DNA from 2 places in the Pedobacter suwonensis genome. Region 1 is predicted to be linked to the other one. Evidence: riboswitches for the same ligand, from Rfam matches in the RefSeq annotation. Region 1 holds a riboswitch; the other holds the start of a gene.
The links. A riboswitch is a leader RNA that binds a small molecule or an ion and turns the genes downstream of it on or off. The one in region 1 is predicted to bind S-adenosylmethionine.
Positions count from the first base shown of each region.

Region 2: another riboswitch for S-adenosylmethionine. It lies ahead of DV942_RS01245 (O-acetylhomoserine aminocarboxypropyltransferase/cysteine synthase family protein); the one in region 1 lies ahead of metH (methionine synthase).

Region 1 is NZ_CP031708.1:2,718,907-2,723,866, reverse strand. Features, by position in the region: gene murQ (N-acetylmuramic acid 6-phosphate etherase) at 1-418, shown strand, start outside; gene DV942_RS11050 (hypothetical protein) at 525-1,091, shown strand; gene DV942_RS11045 (Bax inhibitor-1/YccA family protein) at 1,130-1,885, shown strand; SAM riboswitch class I at 2,174-2,277, shown strand; gene metH (methionine synthase) at 2,412-4,960, shown strand, end outside.
Region 2 is NZ_CP031708.1:325,905-330,864, forward strand. Features, by position in the region: gene DV942_RS01235 (trans-sulfuration enzyme family protein) at 1-546, shown strand, start outside; gene DV942_RS01240 (hypothetical protein) at 596-1,609, opposite strand; SAM riboswitch class I at 1,823-1,933, shown strand; gene DV942_RS01245 (O-acetylhomoserine aminocarboxypropyltransferase/cysteine synthase family protein) at 2,196-3,527, shown strand; gene DV942_RS01250 (homoserine O-acetyltransferase family protein) at 3,557-4,615, shown strand; gene DV942_RS01255 (homoserine dehydrogenase) at 4,750-4,960, shown strand, end outside.

The sequences.
Region 1 (4,960 bases):
TTGTCTGGTTGGCCTCGCAGCATCAGGTACCACGCCCTATGTAGTGGGCGGATTAAAAATAGCTCGAGAACATGGAGTCTTAACAGGTTGCATTGTTTGTAATACCGGCGGACCTATTGCCGCAGCTTCGGATTTCCCGGTTGAAGTAGTTGTTGGCCCTGAATTTATTACCGGCTCTACGCGCATGAAATCCGGTACAGCGCAAAAAATGGTATTAAATATGCTAAGCACTACGGTGATGGTTCAGTTGGGCCGCGTGGTTGGCAATAAAATGGTCGATATGCAGTTAACCAATCATAAACTGGTAGACCGCGGTACACAAATGGTGGCCAATGAACTGAACATTGGTTATGATGAAGCCGCTGAACTGTTAAGCCGTTATGGAAGTGTACGTAAAGCTGTAGAAGCAGGGCACTAAAAAATGAGAGAAGGATGGAATGATTGAATGAAAAAGTGCTGTGATGTAGAAATGATCTTAACATTTACTCATTCAAAACTCAATCCTTTCAATAATTAAAAAAAGTATGCACGAAATTGAGCCTTATTACCAGTGGAGAGATGATTATATTTCGGCAGAAGATGAGCGTTCGCCATTTTATAACACCGAGTATTCAGAACTTTACTTTGATAAGCAGATCTATAACTTTTTGCTACACCCGCAATGGGATGAGTTTGGCTCTAATACCTTATATATGAAGGTTTTGTATGCCGACTATGACCGCAGTTATGCCATTATAGAGTTTATAGGCGAGTGGAACGATGCCATTAATAACGACATTATGTTGCTAAAACGCGATATTTTGGAGATGATGATGGATGAAGGACTAAATAAATTTATCCTGATAGGTGAAAATGTACTGAATTTTCATGCTTCAGACGATAGTTATTATGAAGAATGGTTTCAGGAAGTAGAAGATGGCTGGATTGTTGGGGTGAATTTTCAGGAACATGTAATTAGCGAATTCCGTGATAACAGCATTGATTATTACATTAACTTTGGCGGTGCGTTTGACAATCTGCCATGGCGTACCTTAAAACCTTTACAGTTCTTTAAAAAAGTTGAAGAACTGCTGACAAAAAGATTGAACTAAATGTTTATTTTTATATCATTTAACATACAAAAATTAAAATGGAACAACAAAATTATCAATATCAAAACAACAGTGTTTTCGTTCAGGAAGGATCTGTTTCTAAAAAATTCTTCGCCAATGTTTTCTTATGGATGTTTGTGGCATTGAGTTTATCAACAGTAGCGGCCTATTTATTTGGAACAAATGAGCAGTTTATGCAATACCTGCTAACCGTTAATCCATCTACCGGTAAAGTTGGTATGTCGATTTTCGGGTACATTGCCATGTTCGCACCACTTGGACTTGTTTTATTAATGAGTTTTGGTTTAAGTAAACTTTCGTATCCTGCGCTTGTAGGTGTTTTTGTTTTATATTCAGTACTAACTGGAGTAAGCTTAAGCTTTATTTTACTGGCTTATACCTCTGGCTCAGTGGTAAGCTGCTTCGCAGGTGCCGCAGGTATTTTCGGTATTATGGCTTTTATGGGCTATACCACCAATATTGATTTGAGCAAATTCGGCCCTATTTTAATGGTAGGGGTAATCGGATTAGTTATTGCAAGCTTGGTGAATATGTTTATTCAAAGCGAACAGTTTAGTTTATTTATGGCATTTATCGGTATTGCCATCTTTACCGCATTAACTGCATACGATGTTCAGAAAATTAAACAGATTGGCCAAGGTATTGAAGCAAGTGGAGAAGAAGTACTTCAGGTAGAATCAAAAAAAATGGCGATTGTTGCAGCATTACGCTTATATCTTGATTTTCTAAATATTTTCTTGTTCTTACTCCGCATTTTCGGTAGCAGAAGATAATGGATAAGTTTTTAGCGATTACCGGCTTTCTGTTAGTTGGCGTATGTATTCAGATGCTGATTACCATTTTTATAACAGATAATGTCTTTGTAGTAAGTTCAGGCAGTGGGATTTGGATGAGCTATATGGGAATTTGGTATAATAAAAAATATGGAAGAAAAGTAAACAGCTAATCTCAAAAACAAAACAATATTCTTAAGGCCGTGCAGAATTGCATGGCCTTTGTAATTTTATTTGGCAGCAAAGCGATAATTTTTGGAATTGATCATGCTTTGTTGCATTTTTGTATGCTTATTAAGAAAGACGGAGGGATTAGACCCAACGAAGTCTTAGCAACCTGTAACCTACAAGGTGCTAAATTCTATTCTGCAAATAGCGGAAACAGATAAGTTTAGGATTACGATTCACGTACCAACTTTTTCAATAAGCCTTTTAGAGACTTGAGACAATAGATTTGAGATTTTAGACATTACGTCTAATCCATTCTCATATCTAATCTCTCATATCTCAAATCTTACAACAACAAATGGGTATAAGAGAAGAATTAGAGAAACGTATTTTGGTGATTGATGGTGCAATGGGTACCATGATTCAGCGATATAACTTAAGCGAAGAAGATTTCAGGGGAGAGCGATTTAAAAACCATCCTTGTGACGTGAAAGGCAATAACGATTTGCTCAATATCACGCGTCCGGATATCATCAAAACGATACACCTGGAGTACCTGGCGTCCGGCGCCGATATTATCGAAACCAATACGTTTAGTACACAGCGCATTTCCATGGCTGATTATCAGATGGAAGACCTTTCGTACGAAATGAGTTTTGAAGGTGCAAGGGTGGCAAAAGAAGCTGTAAATGAATTTATGGCAGCAAATCCTGATCGTAAATGTTTCGTGGCCGGTGCTATCGGCCCAACAAACCGTACCCTTTCCATGTCGCCAAATGTAAACGATCCTGGTTTTAGGGCGGTTTATTTTGATGAGCTGGAAAAAGCTTATTATGAGCAGGTGCGGGGTTTGGTAGATGGTGGTTCGGATGTATTGTTGATTGAAACCATTTTTGATACTTTAAATGCTAAAGTGGCTATTGTAGCCATTAAAAAATATGAAGAGGTAATAGGGCGTAAATTGGAAATCATGATTTCTGGTACCATTACTGATGCTTCCGGACGAACACTTTCCGGGCAAACTGCCGAAGCTTTTTTAAACTCTGTAATGCACGCAAAACCGCTAAGTATTGGTTTTAACTGCGCTTTGGGTGCAAAAGAGATGCGTCCGCATATTGAAGAGCTGGCTACAAAGGCAGGCTGCTATGTTTCAGCTTATCCAAACGCAGGTTTACCCAACGAATTTGGTGCTTACGATGAGCAACCGCACGAAACGGCCCATCTGGTTGATGATTTTATTGCCTCGGGTTTTGTAAATATTGTTGGCGGCTGCTGCGGTACTACACCAGCGCATATTGGCTGTATTGCTAAAAATGCACGAAAAGCCAAACCCAGAAAATTACCGAAACTTCCGCAATACATGCGCTTAAGCGGGCTGGAGCCTGTAACCATTACACCAGAAAGCATTTTTGTGAACATTGGAGAGCGTACCAATATTACCGGATCTCCAAAATTCTCTAAACTGATTTTGGGTGGCGATTATGAAGCTGCATTGGCCGTTGCCTTGCAACAGGTTGAAGGTGGTGCACAGATAATTGATGTGAATATGGACGAAGGAATGCTGGATTCGGAAGCCGCCATGACCAAATTCCTGAACCTCATTGCTTCAGAGCCAGATATCGCCAAACTGCCGATTATGGTCGATTCATCAAAATGGTCGGTGATTGAAAATGGTTTAAAATGCCTGCAGGGGAAAGGGATTGTTAACTCCATTTCTTTAAAAGAAGGCGAAGATAAATTCCGTGAAAGCGCCCGTAAAATTATGCAATATGGTGCAGCGGTAGTGGTAATGGCATTTGATGAGCATGGGCAGGCCGATAATTATGAACGCCGGATCGAAATCTGTAAACGCAGTTACGATATCCTGGTAAACGAAATTGGTTTTTCGCCGGAAGATATCATCTTCGATCCTAATATTTTAACTGTGGCAACCGGGCTGGAGGAACATAATAATTATGCAGTCGATTTTATCAATGCCACCCGTTGGATCAAAGAAAATCTGCCTTACGCCAAGGTAAGCGGAGGGGTTTCTAATATTTCGTTTTCTTTCAGGGGAAATAATGTGGTAAGAGAAGCCATGCACTCGGCTTTCCTTTATCATGCCATCCGCGCAGGTTTAGATATGGGTATTGTAAATGCCGGTATGCTGGAGGTTTACCAGGAAATTCCACCAGAATTGTTAGAAAGGGTAGAAGATGTACTGTTAAACCGCAGGGAAGATGCAACCGAACGCCTGGTCGAATATGCCGATACCGTAAAAACCAAAGGTAAAGAAGTAGTTAAAGATGAAGGCTGGCGAAAAGGTTCAGTTGAAGAAAGATTATCACATGCCCTGGTTAAGGGTATTGTAGAATACCTGGATGATGATGTAGAAGAAGCCCGGCAGAAATACGACCGTCCGATCCAGGTTATTGAAGGGCCATTGATGGATGGGATGAATATTGTGGGAGATTTATTTGGTGCCGGAAAGATGTTTTTGCCTCAGGTGGTAAAATCGGCCCGGGTAATGAAAAAAGCAGTGGCCTACCTGTTACCTTTTATTGAGCAGGAAAAATTGAACAATCCTGATCAGAACCAGAATTCTTCGGCCGGAAAAGTATTGATGGCCACCGTAAAAGGAGATGTACACGATATCGGTAAAAATATTGTAGGCGTGGTACTGGCCTGTAACAACTTCGAAATTATTGATATGGGCGTGATGGTCCCGGCACAGGATATCATCAAAAAAGCCAAAGAAATAAATGCTGATATTATTGGTTTAAGTGGTTTGATTACGCCTTCGCTGGACGAAATGGTTCACTTTGCCAAAGAAATGGAAAGAGAGGGGTTCACCATCCCGTTGATCATTGGTGGCGCAACCACTTCACGCATCCACGCAGCAGTAAAAGTAGCGCCGAATTATTCAGG
Region 2 (4,960 bases), 2.4 Mb from region 1:
CACAGCAGCACGAAATACCTTGGTGGCCATAGCGATGTGCTTGGAGGAATTTTGGTGACAGCAAAGAAAGATGAGTTGTGGGAGAAAATCAAAAACATACAGCAAACCGGTGGTGCCGTTCCATCACCCTTCGATTGCTTTTTATTAAGCAGAAGCATAAAAACCCTGGCCTACCGCATAAAAGGTCATTGTGAAAACGGGAAGATTATTGCTCACTATTTAAATAAACATCCAAATGTAGAAACCGTTTTTTATCCCGGACTGGAAGACCATCCGCAACATGGTATTGCAAAAAAACAGATGAAAGATTTTGGCGGCATGATGTCGTTCCTGGTTAAAGGTGGTGTTGAAGCCGCTCATAAAGTGGCGAATAAGGTCCGGTTATTTGCACAGGCGACCAGTTTAGGTGGCGTGGAGAGTTTAATCGAACATCGCTACTCGGTAGAGGGGCCGGATAGCAAAACGCCTAAAAATCTGCTCCGTATTTCCGTTGGACTGGAACATGCAGATGATCTTATTGCCGATTTGGAGCAGGCGTTAGGCTAAAGTTTTCTACGGTCCTATAAGATTTTTGAAGCCTTATAGGACTAAAAATCTATTTCGGATTACAAGCCGTGGTCAGTTTCAAAGAATAGTTTGCCTCCAGTGGCTCATTTGTTTGTGCCAAACGTTGTGAACCCGTATTCGCAGGACAAGCAATATCTCCTGCAGCATCATAAACCAATTTGTTCCCATTTGCCATCAATTCCTTTGGCACATATACCTGTACTTTGGTAACTGAATAACCTGAAGGAAAATAACGTATGTAATAACCATCAGGATGTTTGGTCCAGATGCCGCTTGGCACATCGCTTCTTGGTGGGGCCATACCCGCCAAAATCGCATATTTTTCCATATCAGCATAAGTGTAATTTCCGGAAGCTACCAGCTGTCTGATATTGTTTTCTGCCTCAAAAACTGCCTTTACACCCGCTGGCAACTGGTCTTTAGCCTTTTCCATTACATCAAAAGGTAACACACCCAGGGCGCCTCCCTCCAATTGTGTAATCTGACTCGGGGTTAATAATTTTACAGCGGTTAATTTTACCTGTCCGTTAAAATCAGCAAATTTTGTTCTGGCAATAATGGTCCACAGCAGCGCCTGGATGTCATGTTGATCCACCTCAGGATGTTTTTCTGCGCTTTTCAATATCGCAACCACTATTCCTTCCTTAGGACCCAGTACAGGAGCGAACATATAACCATCGCCTTTTGACGGCGCAAATGTTCCCGCCTTTAAACAATAACTTTTGTTGGTCATCTCATAAAGCCCCTCGCAAAGCACAAATCCGCCCTCTGGATTTTTAGGTAGTAAATACAATGGTTGTGCCTTTAAATTTAACGAAGTAATAAAGTCGGGCATTTTTTCACCTTCCCTGTTTACATCTTCAAAACTGGTGGTTATTGCAGCGGGCTGTTTCAGAAACCTGTCTACCCCTAAGGCTTTGGCACCCTGGGCGGTTCCGATTTTTAATAATTTATCTTTCAAACCTCCAAACTGGGCATTGGTAGTGCTGACAAACATCACCGTGAATAGTAGGCCTAAACTTAAAATGCTTGTGTTTTTCATGATAATCATATTTAGATAGGTAGCGCAAACTTAGCATATTCAGCGCTAATTTCACATCGAAAGTTCGATTTTAGCATTGTAACATAAAATTAAGTAACTAGTTATCAGTTATTTATTTTAAAATCAAAATTTTATTTTGTGTATTAAAAATTAATCCTGACATTTGAAATATTATTTGGCGGAAAGCTAAATAAAAGTCAATCTTCATAGGTTGATTTATAAAGAAGTGGCGAGAGACTGGCTCGATGACCCACTGGCAACCCTCAGAAAGAGAAGGTGCCAATTCCTGACCAGATAACATGGTGTTATTTGGTGATATAAATTATAACTGATGAAAACATTAAATCTTCGATCGCTAAGCGAATCCAATGCAGACCTTAAAAAGGTAAAACAAGTTGCTATTTCTGTTACTTGCAGTTATATGCTTGCTATGGCTTGTATGCGCTGTTGCATACAGTAATTTAAAAATCTTCCTTTTTTGTTTCCCTCAAACTGGAAGGTCCCGGATAACCGGGATACGCCCTTTTAAGCTTTAGGACTACCCTAAGTTAGTTATCTTATCAATTCATAAATTAAAACAGAAATTATGTCAACATCATATAAATTTGAAACTTTACAATTACACGCTGGTCAGGAAATAGATCCAACAACAGGTTCAAGAGCCGTACCCATTTACCAAACGACGTCTTACGGGTTCAATAGTGCTGAACACGGTGCCAATTTATTTGCTCTAAAGGAGTTTGGTAATATCTACACCAGGATCATGAATCCAACCAACGATGTTTTTGAAAAACGTATTGCCGCTTTGGAAGGTGGCGTTGCTGCTCTGGCCGTTGCCTCAGGACAAGCTGCACAATTCATCGCTTTAAATAATATACTGGAGGCTGGTGATGGTATTGTTTCTTCTTCTCACATTTATGGCGGAACATATAACCAGTTTAAAGTGGCTTTTAAACGTTTAGGTATCCATGTAGATTTTGCCAATCCGGATGTGCCTGAGGAATTTGAAGCTAAAATTACCGATAAAACCAAAGCCATCTATCTGGAAACCATCGGTAATCCAGCCTTTAGTGTACCTGATTTTGAGAAGATTGCCGCTATTGCCAAAAAATATGACCTCCCGTTGGTGGTTGATAATACTTTTGGTGCAGGAGGTTATTTATTTAAGCCATTAGAACATGGAGCAAACATTGTGGTAGAATCTGCAACGAAATGGATCGGTGGTCATGGAACAAGCATTGGCGGCGTAATTGTCGACGGCGGAAACTATAACTGGGGTAACGGGAAATTCCCTCAGTTCTCCGAGCCTTCAGCAGGTTACCATGGTTTGGTTTTTAGTGATGTTTTTGGCATTGGCGGGCCGTTCGGTAATATTCAGTTTATCATTCGTGCCCGTGTAGAAGGATTAAGAGATCTTGGGCCTGCCCTATCGCCTTTTAATTCTTTTCTTTTGTTGCAAGGAATGGAAACGCTATCGCTCCGCGTACAACGCCATGTTGATAATGCCCTTGAACTGGCCACCTGGTTAGAAAACCATCCGCTGGTTAAAGAAGTACAATATCCCGGATTAGCAAGTAGCAAATACAACAATCTTGCGAAGAAATATTTAAGCAATGGTTTTGGGGCCGTACTGTCTTTTGAACTAAATGGAAGCAAGGAAAATGCCACGCAGGTTATTGATCATTTGAAACTGGTTTCGCACCTAGCCAACGTGGGCGATGCCAAAACGCTGATCATACAGCCATCGGCCACCACACACCAGCAATTGAGTGAAGAAGAACAACTGGCCGCGGGCGTAAAACCAAACGCCTTAAGGGTCTCAGTTGGTATTGAGCATATCGATGATATTAAAGCTGATTTCGAACAGGCATTTGCAGCCATTAACGCACAAGTTTCTACCGAGAGTTTATTAGCTTAAGCACATTTACCTTCCGATACAACAAAACAATGAGTACAGCATCAATATATAATCATCCTAGACAGTTTAAATTAGAAAACGGAAAAAAAATCCGTAACCTGCAGGTTGCTTATCAAACTTATGGGAAACTAAATGCGGCTAAAGATAACGTTATCTGGGTTTGCCATGCACTTACTGCCAATGCAGATGTTTTTGAATGGTGGGAAGGTTTGTTCGGGCAAAATGCTTTGTTCAATCCTGCGGAACACTATATTGTGTGCGCCAATGTTTTAGGGTCTCATTATGGCAGCACTAGCCCCTTGAGTACAAATCCGGTAACAGGCCTGCCATATTACCTGTCTTTTCCACAGTTTACCATTCGCGATTTGGTATCAGCACACCAGTTATTGGCTTCGCATTTAGGCGTAGACTATATCAAGTTGTTAATAGGTGGTTCTTTGGGCGGACAACAAGCAGTTGAATGGAGTATTTCAGACCCGAATAAAATTGAAAACCTGATTTTAATTGCCACTAATGCAGCACATTCTCCCTGGGGTATCGCTTTTAATGAAAGCCAGCGTTTGGCCATTACTACCGATAGAACTTTTTACGCTAACCAACCAAACGGTGGTAGCAAAGGTTTAAAAACTGCCCGTAGCATTGCGCTTTTAAGCTATAGAACCTACGATGCTTATGGCAGTACACAGGTAGAAAGTGTTAACGATAAAACTGACCACTTCAGGTCGTCTTCTTATCAGAATTATCAGGGCGAAAAACTGATCAACCGCTTTAATGCTTACAGTTATTATTATTTAACTAAAGCAATGGACAGCCATAATGTTGGTCGTAACCGCAAAAGTATTGGCGATGCCTTAAAATTAATTAAGGCGAACACCCTGGTCATCGGAATAGAAAATGATGTTTTGTTCCCGCTTTCGGAGCAAAAATACCTGGCCGACCATATTGCCGGGGCAGAATTTATTGCCTTACACTCAGATTACGGACATGATGGTTTTTTAATCGAAACCAATGTATTGACCAATGTAATCGGAAACTTTATGAAAGAAAGCCGTAACAAGAAAATAATCAAACTACAGCATACGGCTTAGAAAGGTAGAGGGTTGAGGGTATAAAGGTAGAAGGTAAGAAAACTGGATACCGGAATAAAATTTAAAAAAAAATACAAAAATAAGAACAGTTATATCGGTGTAACCGACCTATCTGTGTAATCATAAAAACAATAATGAGTAAGAATTTAAAAATCGGTTTATTTGGTTTCGGTGTAGTAGGACAAGGTTTATTGGATATTATCCAAAGCCAGAACTTAAACCTTGAGATCATTAAAATTGCGATAAAAGATCCGAGGAAGAAGCGTACCCTTAATAAAGATCTGTTTACTACTGATCGTAACGAGATACTGAATAATACGGAAATCAATACCATTGTAGAATTGA